2 linked regions of the Collimonas fungivorans Ter331 genome follow. The protein of the gene in region 1 binds, or shares a complex with, the protein of each later gene. Links are inferred from orthologs where the notes say so. Each region holds a gene or a part of one and is shown on either strand. Other genes may lie near its edges.

Region 1 (9,024 bases):
GGGTCAAGCCGTTCAAGCTCGCTTCCGGCGCCGGTCATGACGCCATGACCATCGCTAAAATAACCGACGTCGCCATGCTGTTTACGCGTTGCGGCAACGGCGGCATCAGCCACAACCCATTGGAAACAATGACTGCGGACGATGCCGAAGTATCGGCGCAAATCTTGCTGGATTTCCTACGCCGCTTTACACCCAAGCCTTGAACCAGCGCATCTGGATCTAACCGGATCTAATTGGATCAAACGCAATGTCTAAAACCTTACTGATAAAAAATGCGCGCGTGGTCGTCACCATGGACGAAACGCGCCGCGAAATAAACGGCGGCGCAGTCTTCATCCGCGACAACGTGATCGAACAGGTCGGCAGCAGCGCCGACCTTCCGCAGACCGCCGACGAAGTCATCGACGCCGGCAATCACGTCGTCATCCCGGGCCTGGTGAATACCCATCACCATATGTACCAGAGCCTGACGCGCGTGATCCCGGCGGCGCAGAACGGCGAGCTGTTCAACTGGCTGACCAACCTGTATCCGATCTGGGCCAACCTGACGCCGGAGATGATCCAGGTCTCGACCCTGACCGCGATGGCGGAACTGATCATGTCCGGCTGCACCACCAGCAGCGATCACCTGTACATCTATCCCAACGGCTGCAAGCTCGACGACAGCATCGAAGCGGCGCAGCAGATCGGCATGCGTTTCCACGCCGCCCGCGGCTCGATGAGCGTCGGCCAGTCGAAAGGCGGCCTGCCGCCGGACCGTGTGGTGGAAGATGAAAAATCCATCCTGCAAGATACGCAGCGCCTGATCGAGACCTACCACGACAGCAGCCGCCATGCGATGCAGCGCATCGTGGTGGCGCCCTGCTCGCCGTTTTCGGTGTCGCGCGACCTGATGCGCGAATCGGCCGTGATGGCGCGCCATCACGGCGTCTCGCTGCATACCCACCTGGCGGAAAACGTCAACGACATCGCCTACAGCCGCGAGAAATTCAACATGACGCCAGCCGAGTACGCGCAAGACTGCGGCTGGGTCGGCCATGACGTCTGGCATGCGCATTGCGTCCAGCTCGACGATGAAGGCATCTACATGTTCGCCCGCACCGGCACCGGCATCGCCCACTGCCCCTGCTCCAACATGCGGCTGGCCTCCGGCATCGCGCCGATCCGCAAGATGGTCGACGCCGGGGTGCCGGTCGGCATCGGTGTCGACGGCTCTGCCTCTAACGACGGCGCCCATATGCTGGGCGAAGTACGGCAAGCGATGCTACTGCAGCGGGTCGGTTTCGGTCCGGACGCCATGACCGCGCGCCAGGCGCTGGAACTGGCGACGCTGGGCGGCGCCAAGGTGCTCAACCGCGACGATATCGGCGCCCTGAAGCCAGGCATGTCGGCCGACCTGGTGCTGTTCGATCTGAACAAAGTCGGGTTTGCCGGCGGCTGGCACGATCCGGTGGCGGCGCTGGTGTTCTGCACGCCGGCCGATGTCGCCTACAGCATCATCAACGGCCGGGTGGTGGTGCGCAACGGCCAGTTCACTACTGTCGATCTGGGCAATGTACTGGAGCGCCACAACAAGCTGGCGCTATCGCTGGCTGAAGCCGCGCGCTGAGACGCGTTTTCGGAAACAATGGCCGCCGGCGCAATGCGGCGGCCATTGTTCCATCTGGGACGGTTATTCAGGCGCCGACCAGGCCCTGGCCGCAAACACGAATGGTTTCGCCGCTGATGCCGCAGGCGCCAGGGGTGCACAGGAAGGTGATCAGCTCCGCCACATCGCGCGGCTGGCCGCCCTGTTTCACGGAGTTCAGGCGGCGGCCGATCTCGCGCGCCATGAACGGCATGTCCCGCGTCATCGCGGTTTCGATAAAACCGGGCGCCACGGCGTTGACGCAGATGCCGCGCCCGGCGAGCAGCGGCGCCTGCGCCGCGACATAGCCGATCAGCGCGGCTTTTGTCAGCGCATAGTTGGTCTGTCCGAAATTGCCGGCTACGCCGCTGATGGACGACAGGTAAACCAGCCGGGCCTGGTCGCGCAGGATATTTTCCGACAGCAGCATGCGGTCGATTGCCGCCATGGCGGAGAAATTGATGTCCACTACCTGGTCCCAGGACTGCTCTTTCATGTTGGCCAGAGTCTTGTCGCGCGTAATGCCGGCGTTGTGCACCAGGATATCCAGGCGGCCGAACCGTTCCTTGAAAAAATCCATCAGCTGGCGCGGCGCATCCGGGCTGGCGATGTTCAGCAGCAGCGGTATCGCGCCGATCGCCCTGCAAGTCTCATGCAAGGCCGCGCTGGCCGCCGGGATATCCAGGCAGATCACTTGCACGCCTTCTTGCGCCAGCCGCTCCGCGGTCGCCCGGCCGATGCCGCGTGCGCTGCCCGTCACCAGCGCCACCTTGGCCTTGAGCGCTCCGTGGTAAACCAGCGACGCCGGTGCAGCCACCTGGGAAGTGACATGCAGCGCTTGTCCGGTCACATACGTTGTCTGCACGCCGCAAAAAAAATGCACAACGCCCACCAGGCGATCGATCGCATCGCTGGCGACATAGGCGAGGTTGACAGTGGCGCCGCGCGGTCCCAGTTCCTTGGCCAGCGAGCGGCTGAATCCTTCGATGCCGCGCGCCGTTGCCGCCGCGATCGGGTCGCCGCTCGCCGCAGGCAAAGCTGCCACCATCAGCACCCTGGCGTTGCGCGCTATCGAGCGCATCAGCGGATGGAAAAAATCGTAGAGCGCACGATAGTCGGACGGATTGGTGCAGCCGGTGGCGTCCATGATCAGGATGTCGGGGCCGCCATCGGCGCTTTCCAGCGGCACGGCGCCAGCATCGCGCGCGATCTGCCGCAGGCGCTCCATGGCATAGCCGTTCTGCGAACCGCCCAGCAGGATTTTTTTCCCCGTCAACGGCTGCTCTGCATAAGGCCCTTCGCTGCGCGCCAGTTCAACCGGCGCCGGCAATCCCAACAGCTTGACGACACCGGCGCCGAAGCGGCTGCCGGACAATTTGATTAACAGGTCGGACATGGATACTGCTTTCTCTACTTTTCTAATATTGCGGTGACGCCTTGTCCGCCTGCGGCGCAAATCGAGATCAAGCCACGGCCGCTGCCTGCCTGTTCAAGTATTTTCGCCAGCGTCGCCACCACGCGCGTGCCGGTGGCGGCAAACGGATGGCCGGTGGCGATGGAACTGCCTTTGATGTTGAGCCGGCTGCGGTCGATGGCGCCAAGCGGCTGCTCCAGCCCAAGCCTGTCGCGGCAGAAATCGGCCGACTCCCAGGCCGCCAGGGTGCATAGCACCACCGCGGCAAAGGCTTCGTGGATTTCGTAAAAATCGAAATCCTGCAAGGCCAGATCATGCTTGCGCAACATGCGCGGGATGGCATAGGCCGGCGCCATCAGCAAACCTTCGTGCTCGTCGATAAAATCCACTGCGGCGACTTCGCCCGCAACCAGGTAAGCCATTATCGGCAAGCCTTTTTTCTGCGCCCACTCTTCTGACGCCAGCAGCACGGCGGAGGCGCCGTCGGTGAGCGGCGAAGAATTGGCTGCGGTGATCGTGCCGTTTTGCCGGTCGAAGGCTGGCTTCAGCTTGGCCAGCTGCTCCAGGGAAGAATTGGTGCGCAGGTTATTGTCGCGCGTCAGGCCGTGATACGGCATCACCAGGTCGTCAAAAAAACCTTCGTCGCAAGCTTGCGCCAGGTTGACGTGGCTGGCCAGGGCCAACTGGTCTTGCGCCTCGCGGCTGATGCCGTAGCGCGCGGCCGTGATCTGCGCATGCTGGCCCATCGATTTGCCGGTGCGCGGCTCGGCATTGGCCGGAATTTCGGGGATCAGGTAAGACGGCTTGAGCAGGCGCAACATCGCCATCAGCTTGTCGCCCCTGCCGCGCGCTGCATTCAGCTTCATCAAGCCGCGCTGCAAACCGGGATTGACGCCGACCGGCACGTCCGAGGTAGTGTCCACGCCGCAGGCTATGCCGGCCTCGATCTGCCCCAGGGCGACCTTGTTGGCCACCAGGATGGCGGCTTCCAGCCCGGTGCCGCAGGCTTGCTGGATGTCAAAAGCAGGAGTGGCCGGATGCAGGCCGCTGTCCAGCGTACATTCGCGCAGCATGTTCCAGTCGCGCGCATGTTTCATTACCGCGCCGCCGACGACTTCGCCCAGCAGTTCGCCCGCCAGTCCGTACTTGCCGACCAGACCGCGCAGGGTGTCGGTCAACATGGTCTTGTTGCTGAGTTCCGCATAGGCGGTATTCGAGCGCGCGAACGGAATCCGGTTGGCGCCGACGATGGCGACCCGGCGCGCAGGCAGCTTATTCATGGGGCTCATTTTTCATAGGCAGGCAGGCGTTTTTGTTCATTGGCGTCAAACATCCTGTTTCTCAGTTCCGCGATGGCGTCGGCATTGCTGAGCTTACTACGTTCTGCCAGGTAAGCGCTAATCCGGCTTTTCCAGGCCGCTTCGCCCTGGTCGACTTCCGCCATGCGCGCCGCCGCTTCCGGCGACAAGGCTGCCGCCCGCATGCGATAGACATCGTCTTCGCTGGCGCCCTGCTGCCGCATCTTGGCCGCGTTATCCTCCAGCTTGACGATTTTCAGGGGCGCTGCCCGCGCTTCCCGCACCGACGCCGGCAAGGCGGCGTCCAGCGCGGCCAGCTTTGCCTGCTTCTGCGCCTCGCTCAGCGATTTGTCCTGGCCGATTTCCATCCTTGCCAGCGTATCCATGTCTTCGGTATCGCTGGAACCGAACATGCCCTTGCTTTCCGCCGGGCTGAAAAAACGGGCGCGCAATTCCTGCATTTTTTCCATGCGCTGCCGGATCGCTGCCAGGCCGTTGCCGCCCAGCTGCGGATTTTTATCCAGTTCGACCAGCGCGGTCTTGTATTCGATGTAATTTCCCAGCAGGCGCTTGGCCTCGCCGGCGGCGTTCGGCGTCAGGCGCCGTTCGAGTTCCTGCTCGATTTCCCTGCGGATTGCAGCCAGCGGTTTCTCGCCCATGGCGCTCAGGTAATAGTCAAACAAGTCCACCAGTTGGGCGTCGACCACCAGCACGTCGCCGGCGGCAACCTTGATGTCGCCATCGGGGTGGGTTCCTTGCAGCGATTTCACGAATGGGAACAGGTCGGCTTGCGCGGCGGCTTTTTTGGGCGCGGGCGGCTCCTCGCGCGTCATCAGCAACGGCACGGCAATGGCGGCGGCCAAAGCCGCCGCCCCGATCCAGACAAATGGATGTCGGATTTGCATGTTTACAGTCCCAGGCCTTTCAAGCGGTTGGCTTGCTGGCGATAGACCGTCTTCGGGCTGGTTTCAAAAATGTTCACCAGGCCAAGCACCTGGTTCACTTCATCCAGGTGGTTCATGCCGTAGTTGTCGCGGATCACGCGGCCCAGATGGCTGCCGCAGCTGCTCACCAGGCCGTCGCTCTTGGCGCCGCCATACGCCAGCGAAAGCAGGCCCATGCTGGCGTCGCTAGGATCGAGCATATTGGTCAGAGGCTGGCCTCCGCTCCAGGAAAAATAATACACGCCGCCCACCTGGTAATCGCCTTCGCCGCATGCGGTTGCAGGCAGGCCTTCAGGATGCGCCAGGTTGAACTTGGCCATGCCTGCGGTAGTCAGCGAATCCAGTGCAGCGACCGAATTCTGCGGATTGCCGCCGCCCGACAGCGCATCGATCAGCGTCGTGAAGCCATTGACAACCGATCCCAGTATCGCCTGGGTAAAGGAACCTGGAGCCACCACGCCGCGCACGATGTCAGCCACCGCCGCACCCTTGTTAGGGCCGGCCACGCTGGACACTGAAGCCACCAGCTGCGGCGCCACCGAGGCGACGTAACGGATGGTTGGGCCGCCGTGGCTGTGTCCGATCAGGTTAACCTTGGAGGCGCCGGTAGCCGCCAGCACCTGCTTGACGTAAGTCAGCAACTGTTCGCCGCGCACCTCGGTGCTGTTGGCAGCCGATACTTCGGCCACGTAAACCTGCGCGCCGTCGGCATGCAGCGCTTCAGGGATGCCATAGAAATACTCGACCGGACCGATCTTGTCGAAACCGAACAAGCCGTGCACCAGGATGATCGGGTATTTGGTCTGGGTGTAGCCGGTAGCCGCCCAGGACGGCGCCGGCAAGACGGCCAAGACAACCAGGGCGGCGCCAAGCCATTGCAAGAATTGCTTTTTCATTTTATGTATCTCCGAAAATTTTATGAACTCGTTACGAGTGAAACCACGTTCTGGATTACCTGCTGGATTTCTCCTTTCCATTGTCAGCATCCTCGGTTTCCTGCCACTTCAACGAAGCACCGCTCTGCGGCGGCGTCTCATTTCCTGCTAAAAATATCAATCTGACATCGCAGGCGGTCATCTGCCTGATGCACTCTAACATAGGCTAGCCTATTTAAACATAGGGTACCCTATTTTTGTAGTTCGACGTCTTTTGAGGGCCGCCAGGAAGATCGTTTATTGCGGTCCGGCCGTCGATTCTTCGCGGGAAGCATGAACTATAATGAAGGGCAGCCGGTCGCCTCGTACCAGGATCCGCAGCCGGCAGGCGCGGGCGCCCCGGTTTGTACAACATGCCGTATCAGGGGAGAAACTGGAGTGTCGTCCGAAGAAACAATGCCTGAATCACCACGCCGTGCGAAAACAAAAAAAATCCTGTCCCCCGATGACTGGATCGATGCGGCAACCGAACTGCTGATCAGCAAAAGCATCGACGCCGTGCGGGTCGAATCGCTGGCGCGCGAGCTGGGTATTACGGTGGGAAGTTTCTATTACCACTTCAAGGACAGGAACGACCTGCTCTCCAAGCTGCTGAAAAGGTGGCATGAGAGAACCACGACGCAAGTACTGCGCACATTCGAGGGACGCGTATTTTCGGCCGAGGAAGTGCTGGACGAAGTGCTGGCCCTGCCCTTCCATGGCCTCACGGCGCGCCGCGCGGCGATGATCGAGTTCGCCATCCGCGCCTGGTCGCGGCGCGACGACATGGCGCGGCAAGCGGTGCGCGAGGTCGACCAGCAACGGCTTACCTACTACAGCAAAGGCTTCCAGGGCATGGGTTTTGGCAAAGCGGAGGCCAACAGCCGAGCGTTTACTCTGTACAGCTTCCAGCTGGCGCAGTCGCTGCTGTGGGACCTGAATGACGACAAGGCCCGCAAAAGGCAGCTGATCTTCACCAAGGAACTGCTGCTGGCGCCGCGCCAGAAGTAACCTGCCGCTCGCCGTCTCGAACGATCCCGCAAATAAAATGCCATGCATCAGCATGGCATTTTTATTATTTAACCTGCAGATAGCTTTACTGCGGCCAGATCTCCGCCAGGCGCAGCAGGTTGGTGCTGCCCGCTTCGCCGAACGGCATGCCGGCGGTGATGGCGATCTGGTCCCCAGCCTTGGCAAAACCTTCCTTGACAGCGGTCTGGCAGGCGGCAGTCACCATTTCGCTCTCGTTATGCACCTGGTCGCTGATGGTCGAATGCACACCCCATACCAGCGCCAGCCGGCGCGCCGTCGACAGCTTGGGCGTGATGCTCAGGATCGGCGCCATCGGCCGTTCGCGCGCAGCGCGCAGGCTGGTGTGGCCGGAACTGGTATAGGTCACCGTGGCTTTGGCGCCGATGATGCGGGTGACGTCGCGCAAGGCCGAGCAGATGGCGTCGCCGCGGGTCGGCAGCGGCGACTCATGCTGCGCGTCGAGCATGTTCTGGTACAGCGGGTCGCGCTCGACTTCAGTGATGATGCGGTCCATCATCGCCACCGCCGGCAGCGGATAAGCGCCGCTGGCCGATTCGGCCGACAGCATCACGGCGTCGGCGCCGTCGTAGATGGCGCTGGCGACGTCCGAGGTTTCGGCGCGGGTCGGCACCGGCGAGGTGATCATCGATTCCAGCATCTGGGTGGCGATCACGGTCGGCTTGCCGTGCTGGCGGCAGACGCGCAAGATGCGCTTTTGCGCCCCAGGCACGCGCTCCGGCGGCAGTTCGACGCCAAGGTCGCCGCGCGCCACCATGATGGCGTCGGATACCTGCACAATCGCATCCAACTGGTCCAGCGCCGCCGGCTTTTCCAGTTTCGACAAGATGCTGGCGCGGTCGCCGATCAGGGCGCGCGCCTCCAGCACGTCTTCCGGCCGCTGCACGAAAGACAGCGCAATCCAGTCGACGCCCAGTTCCAACGCGAATTTCAGGTCGCGCTTGTCTTTTTCGGTCAGGGCCGGAATCGGCAATACCGCATCCGGCACATTGACGCCCTTGCGGTCCGACAGCGAGCCGCTGTTGATTACCCGGGTGTGGATAGCCTGGCCGTCGCAGCTCAGCACCTGCAGCCGCACCTTGCCGTCGTCCAGCAGCAAGGACTGGCCGCCGGCGATCACCTCGAACAGCTCGGGATGCGGCAGGCACACGCGCTGGCTGCTGCCAGGCGTGACGTCGCGGTCCAGCGTGAATTCCTGGCCGGCTTGCAGCGCTATCTTGCCGTCGGCGAAAGTGCCGATGCGCAGCTTTGGTCCTTGCAGGTCGGCCAGGATGGCGATCGGGCGGCCGACGATTTTCTCGACCGCGCGCACGATGTCATAGCGTTGCTGGTGATCGGCGTGGCTGCCGTGGCTGAAGTTAAAACGGAAGACATCGGCGCCGGCTTCGAACAAGGCCAGGATGGTTTTCTGGTCCGCGCTGGCGGGGCCGAGCGTGGCGACGATTTTTGCTTTACGTTGACGGCGCATGATGAGCTTTCTGTAGAGGATCGACCGGTAGATCGGCCAGTTAAGCGGCGGGAATACCTGCGTCCACCCGGAATGGCGTCAGACGCAGCATTTTCATGATTGAGGAAGTCAGCTCCGGCGCAATCAGAGAATCAGGATGGCGCGGAAATCATTGACGTTGGTGCGCGTCGGCCCGCTGACGACCAGGTCGCCCAGCGCGCTGAAAAAACCGTAGCCGTCGTTGTTGTCGAGCATGGCGCGCGGGCGTAGCCCCAGTTCCGCCGCCTTGCGCATGGAATCCGGCTGGTAGATGGCGCCGGCGTTGTCTTC
Region 2 (9,019 bases), 2.6 Mb from region 1 along the record:
CTGCGTATCGGGCATCTACACCCCGCAGGAAGCGCTGGACAACCCGCAGGTCAAGGCACGCGGCCTGGTGCGGATGGAAGACGGCAAGCCGTTGCCGGAGCTGCCGATCAAGTTCAGCGATGCGGCCGGCGCGGCTGGCGATTGTCCGGCATTGGGCGCTGATACCTCCAGCGTACTGGCGGGATTGGGATTTGGCGCGGCGGCGCTGGCGGCACTGCGCGCAAGCGGCGCGATTTGAAGCAAGGCTGTCCTGCAGAATAAAAATATCGGCAAGCGGTTATCCAGATCGATGGGCGAGGAGGCAATATGGACGTGCAAAAGAATCCGGTGCAAATGCTGTTGCAGTGGGCGTCGCAGAAGCCCGACATGCCTTGGCTGTTCCAGCCGGTCGATGGCCAGTGGCGAGCCATCACAAGAGGCCAGGGCTGCGACCAGGTCAGCCGCATGGCGGCGGCGCTGAAGGCGATGGACTGGGAACCCGGCAGCCGCATCTGCATCTCCGGCCGCAACACCGCGCACTGGATCATGGCCGACCTGGCGATCGCCATGGTTGGGCATGTCAGCGTCGGCCTGTACCCGAAACAGGCGGCGGCCACCACACGTTATATCTTCGAACATAGCGAGGCCAAGGCGGTGTTCCTCGGCCCCATGCCGGACGCCGACGATTTCATGGGGGCGATTCCGGAATCGGTCTGCACCATCTCGTTTCCCTACCAGGAAACGCCGGCGGGCCGGTTCAAGTGGGACGAACTGGTTGCGGCCAACCAACCGATGACGGACTACCAGGCGCCGCCGCAGGAGGCGCTGATGACCCTGATCTACACTTCCGGCACCACCGGCAATCCGAAGGGGGTGATGCTCAGTTACGGCAACGTATTGTTCGCGGTGTACAGCATCATGGACCTGGCGCCGTCGCCTACCCAGGAACGCTATTTTTCATACATGCCGCTGGCGCACGCATTCGAGCGCTTTGCGATCGCCATCCCCAGCTGCTACAACGGCGGCGAAGTGCATTTCCTGGAAAACGTCGACAAGATGGGCGAGCAGCTGGCGCAGGTGGCGCCGACCCGTTTTTTTGGCGTGCCGCTGGTTTACAGCCGGATACAGAACGCCATCCTGCACAAGATGCCGCAGCGGAAACTGGACCGGCTGATGGCGATTCCCCTGTTGCGGAACATCATCCGGCGCAAGATCCGCACCGCCGTCGGCTTGCAGAATACCCGCATTTGCCTGTCCGGCGCGGCGCCGATACCGGTGGCGTTGCTGGACTGGTACCGCCGCAACCTGGGGCTGGAAGTGCTGCAAGGTTATGCGCCGACCGAAGCCTCGGTCTATTCCAGCGCTTGCCTGCCGGGCAATAACCGCAGCGGTTCGGTCGGCAAGCCGCCGCCGAATGCAGGATTCAGATTGTCGGATGAAGGCGAAATCCTGTTCAAGCACCCAGGGCTCATGATGGGATACTACAAAGACCCCGAGAGCACCAGTGCCGCCTTCACTGCGGATGGCTACCTGCGCACCGGCGATAAAGGCAGGGTGGACCAGGACGGATACCTGTATATTACCGGCCGCGTCAAAGACATCTTTAAAACCGCCAAGGGGAAATATGTGGCGCCCGCGCCTATCGAATGTTCGCTGGCGCGCAATACCGACCTGGAGAACCTGTTGTTCATCGGCAGCGGCATGAACCAGCCGGTGATGGCGGTGACCCTGACCGCAGCCGCGCGCAGCAAGCCGCGGGCAGAAGTAGAGCAGCAGCTGATCGCCGACATGGCGCTGGTCAATGCGACGCTGGAGCCGCATGAAAAGATCGCCAAATGCGTGGTGCTGAAAGACGCCTGGAGCATAGACAACGGACTGATGACGCCGACCATGAAAGTCAAGCGCGGCGAAGTGGAAAAACGTTATGCTGCGTTGATGGAGAAGGAACTGCAGATACGCAACGCGGTCGGATGGGAATGACAAGCGATAGCACGGATTTTAAACAACCAGAGGAACAGCAATGACAGTCAACGACATCATCAAGCTCATGCCGTCGGGCCTGAACAGCGTAGCCGCGGCGGACATGAAAAGCAGCATCCAGTTCGATATTGCGAAACCGATGTACCTGCTGATCGATCATGGCACATGCACTGCGCACGAAGGCGTGGTCGATGCGCCGGATGTGGCGCTGACCATGGCCGACGAGGATTTGAAGGCGATGCTGAAAGGCGAACTCAACGGCGCCATGGCGTTCATGAGCGGCAAGCTGAAACTGAAAGGCGACCTGATGCTGGCCCAGCGCATTCCTTCCCTGTTCGACGCCAGCAAGATCGGCTGAACCGCCTGCGGCTCTTCGTCGTTGCCGAGGAAGAGCCGCGGCCTGTCGTGAGCTCGCTATTCGAAGTGTTTGCCTTGTTCCGCCATTTTCACCAGTATCGCGGCCGGTGCGAAATAACTGCCGAACTGCTCTGATAGCTGGTTCGCGCGCCGGACAAAATTAGCGACGCCGTAGGCGTTGATGTATTGCAGGGCGCCGCCCTGGAACGGTGCGAATCCCCAGCCGAAAATGCTGCCGATATTGGCGTCGGCGACGGTCAGCACTACCTGTTCCTCATAACACTTTGCGGCTTCGTTGGCCTGCACAAACATCAAACGTTCGATCAAGTCCTTTTGCGGCAGCTGCGTGGCTGCGAGCGGGAAGGCCTGCTGCAGGCCGGGCCACAGGTGCTTGCTTTCGTTTTCTGGATAATCATAAAATCCCTTGCCGGCTTTTTTGCCTTTGCGGTCGAGCTGGGTCACCATTTTTTCCAGCCCGGCATCGGCCGGATGGCCGGCGAAAGGTTTGCCGGCTTCGGCGAAATCCTTGCGCGTCTGTTGCAGGATATGCAGCGACAAGGACAGGCTGACTTCATCGTGCACTGCCAGCGGCCCCACCGGCATGCCGGCCTGCAAGCCCGCCATCTCGATGGCGCGCGGATGCTGGCCTTCCATCAGCAATTTCAAGCCTTCCATCACATAGGTGCCGAATACGCGCGAGGTGTAGAAGCCGCGTGAATCGTGGACTACGATCGGTGTTTTCTTGATCTGCTGCACGTAGTCGAAACCGCGCGCCAGGGTTTGCTGGCTGGTCTGCCGGCCGACGATGATTTCGACCAGCGGCATCTTGTCCACCGGCGAGAAGAAATGCAGGCCGATGAAATTTTCCGGCCGTACGCTGGCCTGCGCCAGGCCGGTGATCGGCAGGGTAGAGGTGTTCGAGGCAAACACTGCGTCGGCGCTGATCAGCGCTTCGGTTTTGCGGGTCACTGTTGCCTTGACCTCGCGGTCTTCAAACACCGCCTCGATAATCAGGTCGCAGCTTGCCAGGTCGCCGAAATCCACGGTCGGCCTGATGCGATCCAGCAGGGCTTGCTTGCCTTCCGCGGTTTGCTGCTTGCGCTTGATCGCCTTGTCGAGCAGCTTGCTGGAATAGTCCTTGCCGTTTTCGGCGGTTTCCAGGCTGTTGTCCAGCAACACCACTTGTATGCCGGCCTTGGCCGAGGCATAGGCGATGCCGGCGCCCATCATGCCGGCGCCGAGTATGCCTACCTTGCTGACCTTGGATGGCGCGATGCCTTCCGGGCGCGACTTGCCCTTGTTGATGGCGTTCAGCTGGAACCACAAGGTGCCGATCATGTTCTTGGCGACCGGCGACAAGGCGCAGTTGACGAAGTAGCGCGATTCGATTTCGCAGCCGGTATCGAAATCGACGATGCCGCCTTCGAATACGCAGCTCATGATGTTGGTCGCCGCAGGATAATTGCCATGGGTCTTGGCGCTTGCCATGGACGGCGCAATCGCCCACAGCTGGCCGTTGCCCGGGCTGCGCGAGTCGCCGCCGGGCCAGCGGAATTTCTTGTCGTCCCACGGCTGCTTGGCCTTGGGATTGGCCAGGCACCAGGCTTTGGCCTTGGCCAGCAAGTCTTCCCTGTCGCTCGCCAGTTCCTGGATGATGCCTTGCTGCAGCGCTTCTTCGGCGCGCAGCTCCTTGCCTTCCAACATCAGCTGCAGCGCGCCCTGGATGCCGATCATGCGCGGCAGGCGTTGTGTGCCGCCGCCGCCCGGCAGCAGGCCGAGCTTGACTTCCGGCAGGCCGAACTTGGCTTTCGGATTGTTGATGGCGATGCGGTGATGGCAGGCCAGCGCCAGCTCCAGGCCGCCGCCCAGCGCGGTGCCGTTCAGCGCGGCCACCACCGGCCGGCCGCATAGTTCGAGGCGGCGCAGGAAACCTTTGAATTGCTGCACCAGGTCGAAGGCTGTTTGCGCCTCAGTAATCTGGAACAGTTTTTCGATATCGGCGCCGGCCACGAAATCCGCCTTGCCTGAGGTAATGATGACGCCGGCGATAGCCGGGTCGGCTTCGATGGCGGCGATCGCCTCCATGAACGGCGCGGTCAGCGCTTCGTTCAATACATTCATCGACCGTCCTGGCATGTCCAGGGTCAGGGTCACGATATTGTCGCCGTCTTTTTGAAAATTTACGCTCATGATCTGGATCCAGTCTGTTAGACACGTTCAATGATGGTGGCGATGCCCATGCCGCCGCCCACGCACAGCGAGATCAGGGCAGTCTTCTTGCCGCTGCGCTCCAGCTCGTCGAGCGCGGTGCCGAGGATCATGGCGCCAGTTGCGCCCAGCGGATGGCCCATGGCGATCGAGCCGCCGTTGACGTTGACCCGCGCCGGATCGATCTCCAGGTCGCGGATGGCGCGCATCACGACTGCGGCAAACGCTTCATTGATTTCAAACAGGTCGATGTCCTTGGCCGACATCTTGGCCTTGGCCAGCGCTTTGCGCGCAGCCGGAGCGATGCCGGTCAGCATGATGGTTGGCTCCGAGCCGGTGACGGCAGTGGCGACAATCCGAGCGCGCGGCTTCAGTCCCAGCTTCTGCCCCATCTCCTTGCTGCCGACCAGCACCAGCGCGGCGCCGTCGACGATGCCGGAAGAATTGCCGGCGTGGTGCACATGGTTGATTTTTTCGACGGTGGTGTACTTGCGCAGCGCGGTGGCGTCGAAACCCATCTGGCCGATCTGCTCGAAAGCGGGATTCAAGGCCGCCAGGTTTTCGATGGTGGTCTGGGCGCGGATGTATTCATCGTGGTCCAGCACTACCAGGCCGTTGAGGTCGGTCACCGGCACCAGCGATTTTTTGAAATAACCTTCGGCGCGCGCATGGGCCGCCTTTTTCTGTGACTGCAGGGCAAAGTTGTCGACATCGCTGCGCGAGAAATTTTCCAGCGTCGCGATCAGGTCGGCCCCTATGCCTTGCGGCGCAAAGCCGGTGACCTGGTTGACCCGCGGGTCCATGAACCAGGCCCCGCCGTCCGAACCCATGGCCCAGCGCGACATGCTTTCGACGCCGCCGGCCACCACCAGCTGCTCTTGGCCGGACATGACTTTCATCGCCGCCAGGTTGACCGATTCCAGGCCGGAAGCGCAAAAGCGCGATTGCGTCACGCCCGCCACCGACTGGTCCCAGCCGGCATACAGCACCGCGGTGCGGGCGATATCGGCGCCTTGCTCGCCGACCGGCGTCACGCAGCCGAGCACGACGTCGTCGACCTGCGAAGTATCGAGGCGGTTGCGCTGCTCCAGCGCCTGCAGCAGCTGGGCCAGCAGGTTGACCGGCGTGACCTGGTGCAGGCTGCCGTCTTTCTTGCCCTTGCCGCGCGGGGTCCGTACGGAATCGAAAATATAGGCTTCAGTCATAGCGTCTCCGGCTTGTATGTTCTAGTAATTAAAATTACACTTAGCTTGATGCTGATTCATCCTGAATGCCACTGTAGTTAAAGCAGCAGCCAGCGTCAATTGGTAATCCACTCTAAACCTGGGCGGAAATAGGCTGCCGATTCAATAGTAATATTAATTACACATATGGCAAAACCATAACAAAATCTATGGCTTCGGAAAAACAGAAAATCATATTGGATCGCGCCTTGCTCAAGCCCTTGATCAGGCAGCGGATAGAAAACACCGTGCTGGACTTGTTTTCGGAACGCGAATTCCATAGCGTCGCCTACGGTGAGATCGCCAGCGCCGCCAGCGTCTCCCTGCAAACCATCTATAAATACTACGGCAGCAAGGAAGCATTGTTGTTTGCCTGCCTGGAAACCTGGCTGGGTACGCTGGCTTCGCGCATGCTCGATCACCTGCAAGGCATCGAGAGCTGCCAGGACAAGCTGCGCAAGGTGTTCTGGGTGGTGCTGGATTTTTTCGACCGCAATCCCAAGGTCAGCCAGCTCATCATGAGTTCGCTGCAGATCAGCGCCTGGGGACGCGACCGTACTTTCCGCCAGCCGGAAATGATGGAAGTGCTGATGAAGACCCTGACCGATGGCAGGGCGCAAGGCGTGCTGACCGATGAAGTGGATGAAAAAATCCTGCTGGACTATTTCATCGGCATCCTGGAAAGGCTGGTGCACATGCACACCATGCGCGGCGAAAAAGAAGCGCTGGCGTTGCAGGCGAATGCGCTGTTCAGGATGTTGTGGCGGGCGATCGCGAAGCCTGAGCAACTTTAGCCGATTTGGCTTGCAGATAAAAAAATAGCGCCGGCGGTAAGCGGCGCTATTTTTGCGAGGTCGATAAAGTGTTTATCGATATTTACGAATTTGCTTATGCGAAATTCTTCGAAGCAAATTCCCAGTTCGCCAATGCCCAGAATGCTTCCAGGTATTTTGGACGGGCGTTGCGGTAGTCGATGTAGTAAGCATGTTCCCAGACGTCGACAGTAATCAGCGGTTTGGCGTCGGTGGTCAGCGGAGTGGCTGCATTGGAAGTCGACACCAGGCCGAGCGAACCGTCAGCATTCTTCACCAGCCATGCCCAGCCGGAGCCGAAAGTGCCGACCGCGGTCTTGGTCAGTTCTTCCTTGAACTTGTCGAACGAACCCCATTTTGCATTGATCGCATCTGCCAATGCGCCGGTTGGTGCGCCGCCGCCGCCTTTGCTTTGCGGCGAAAGGCTGTTCCAGTAGAAAGTATGGTTCCAGACTTGCGCTGCATTGTTGAAAATGCCGCCGGAAGATTTCTTGACGATCTCTTCCAGAGTAGCGTTTTCGAATTCTGTGCCCGGAACCAGGTTGTTCAGGTTGGTCACATAGGTCTGGTGATGTTTACCATAGTGGAATTCCAGGGTTTCCTTGGAGATGTGCGGAGCCAGTGCGTCCAGATCGTACGGGAGAGGCGGGAGTGTGTGTGCCATGGTGCGTCCTTTCTATAGTTTTATTGGAATTACAAAGAAGCTGTTGCCTATACATCTAGTCATCTAGTGCCGTGAACAGATTCTGGAGAGAGCTATTGTAAAGCGCTTAGCTATTCCATGCAGCATGCTTGCGCTTTTATTCCATTCGCTATGTGACTTGCATCACAAAAAACATCCGTTCAATCCAGCGTCGCCTGCACGCTGTCTATGCCGACCTGGGCGCTGCCTTCGGCCAGCTGCACGGTGATTACATGGCGCGGCTGCAGCGCCTGCGGCGTCCGGATCACATGGCCCTTGGCGTCCGAGACAATGGCGTAGCCGCGTTCCAGCGTGCGTTGCGGATTCAGCAGTTCCAGCTGCGCGTTCAGCGCCGCCAATGCCTGGCGGCGATCGCGGTTTTGCGCCGCCAGCGCAGCGTTGAGGCGCCGGCTCTGTTCCAGCAGCGCGATGCGCGGCGCAATCGTGCTGGGTATTTGCGCGGCCCAGCGGGTGCGCAGGTTCAACAGTGCATGGCGCGATTGCGTCAATGGAATGCGGGTAGCGTGCAGCAGCCTGGCTTGCAGGCTTTGCAGCTTGACGCGTTCGTGGGCGATGGTGGTGGCCGGACTGCTCAGGCGCCGGCTTAGCCAGTCCAGGGTCTGGCCGGTTTCGGCCAGCCGCCGGCGCAAGGCGCGGGTCAGGTCGTCGGCATGCGTCTCCAGCGTCGCCAGCCATTCGGCGCGCGGCACTGTCGCCAGTTCGGCGGCGGCGGTCGGGGTGGCGGCGCGCAGGTCGGCGGCGAAATCGGCAATCGTGAAATCGGTTTCGTGGCCGACGCCGGAAATCACCGGCATCGGCGCGGCGACGATGGCGCGCGCTACCGCTTCGTCATTGAACGACCACAAATCTTCGATGCTGCCGCCGCCGCGGCACACCAGCAGCAGCTCGCATTCGGCGCGCGCGGCAGCGGTATTGATGGCGCGCGCGATTTTCTCCGCTGCGCCGTCGCCCTGGACCGGAGTCGGATAAAGGATCACGCGCACATGCGGCGCGCGGCGCGCCAGGGCGCTCAGGATATCGCGCAGCGCCGCCGCCTGCAGGCTGGTGACGATGCCGATGGTGCGGGCGAATGGCGGCAGCGGCCGTTTGCGGGCCGGATCGAACAAGCCTTCCGCATTGAGTTTTTCTTTCAGGCGCAAGAACGCTTCGTACAGATTGCCGACGCCGGCGCGCCGGATCGCTTCGACGTTGAGCTGGTAGTCGCCGCGTGCGGCGTACAGCGTCACCAGCGCCCGCACTTCCACCTTGTCGCCGTCACGCGGAGTGAAGCCGGCATGCTGGGCGCGGCCCTTGAACATCACGCCGCGCACTTGCGCCGCGTCGTCTTTCAAGGTGAAGTACCAGTGGCCGGAGGCGTAGCTTTTGAAATTCGATATCTCGCCCGCCACCCAGGCCAGCGGGAAACTGCGTTCCAGCAAACGCGCCACGGCTTGATTCAAGGCGGAAACCGTCAGTACTGGCGGTCCGCTGGAACGGAGGTCGGTGTCGCTGGAGAAATTCATACGGGCTTTCCGGGGTTCTTTATTGGCGCGTGATTTGCTGGAGCTTGCCATTGTAAAGCACGGTCGCTGATCATCAATGGAAAAGCGAAACAAATCAAAGGCTTGCCCGGATTGCAGTGCGCTTGCGCACAAGCTTATCCACAAATTCTGTGGGTAACTGCGGGTCAACAGGAACTTGTGGATATCCGCAGGCCTGGCTATGGCAAAACGGCTAGGAAAGATCCGCGAAAATCGTCATCGCTATCCGTAAACTGC

The links.
Region 2: the proteins of CFU_RS17990 (region 1) and CFU_RS06265 are in contact, whole or in part, in a solved structure (PDB 8BNU), measured with the Escherichia coli proteins. The link is inferred for Collimonas fungivorans Ter331 from one-to-one orthologs.

What each region holds. Positions count from the first base shown.
Region 1 is NC_015856.1:4,040,450-4,049,473, forward strand. What follows is about bases 2,185-5,183. They hold CFU_RS17990 (acetyl-CoA C-acetyltransferase), read right to left. Parts: upstream 4,331-5,183; coding sequence 3,038-4,330; downstream 2,185-3,037. Other genes in these bases: CFU_RS17985 (3-oxoacyl-ACP reductase), read right to left, coding at 2,185-3,023; CFU_RS17995 (lipase secretion chaperone), read right to left, coding at 4,327-5,183. In the rest of the region: CFU_RS17975 (allantoate amidohydrolase), read left to right, coding at 1-203; CFU_RS17980 (8-oxoguanine deaminase), read left to right, coding at 248-1,609; more of CFU_RS17985, read right to left, coding at 1,677-2,184; more of CFU_RS17995, read right to left, coding at 5,184-5,244; CFU_RS18000 (esterase/lipase family protein), read right to left, coding at 5,247-6,179; CFU_RS18005 (TetR/AcrR family transcriptional regulator), read left to right, coding at 6,615-7,208; pyk (pyruvate kinase), read right to left, coding at 7,294-8,715; CFU_RS18015 (glycerate kinase type-2 family protein), read right to left, coding at 8,839-9,024.
Region 2 is NC_015856.1:1,418,893-1,427,911, forward strand. Bases 1,941-4,934 are described here. They hold CFU_RS06265 (3-hydroxyacyl-CoA dehydrogenase NAD-binding domain-containing protein), read right to left. Parts: upstream 4,507-4,934; coding sequence 2,374-4,506; downstream 1,941-2,373. Other genes in these bases: CFU_RS06255 (AMP-binding protein), read left to right, coding at 1,941-1,959; CFU_RS06260 (SCP2 sterol-binding domain-containing protein), read left to right, coding at 2,000-2,317; CFU_RS06270 (acetyl-CoA C-acetyltransferase), read right to left, coding at 4,524-4,934. Outside these bases: CFU_RS06250 (CaiB/BaiF CoA transferase family protein), read left to right, coding at 1-238; more of CFU_RS06255, read left to right, coding at 307-1,940; more of CFU_RS06270, read right to left, coding at 4,935-5,729; CFU_RS06275 (TetR/AcrR family transcriptional regulator), read left to right, coding at 5,918-6,541; sodB (superoxide dismutase [Fe]), read right to left, coding at 6,636-7,223; xseA (exodeoxyribonuclease VII large subunit), read right to left, coding at 7,403-8,764. UniProt on the Escherichia coli protein: Catalyzes the formation of a hydroxyacyl-CoA by addition of water on enoyl-CoA. Also exhibits 3-hydroxyacyl-CoA epimerase and 3-hydroxyacyl-CoA dehydrogenase activities.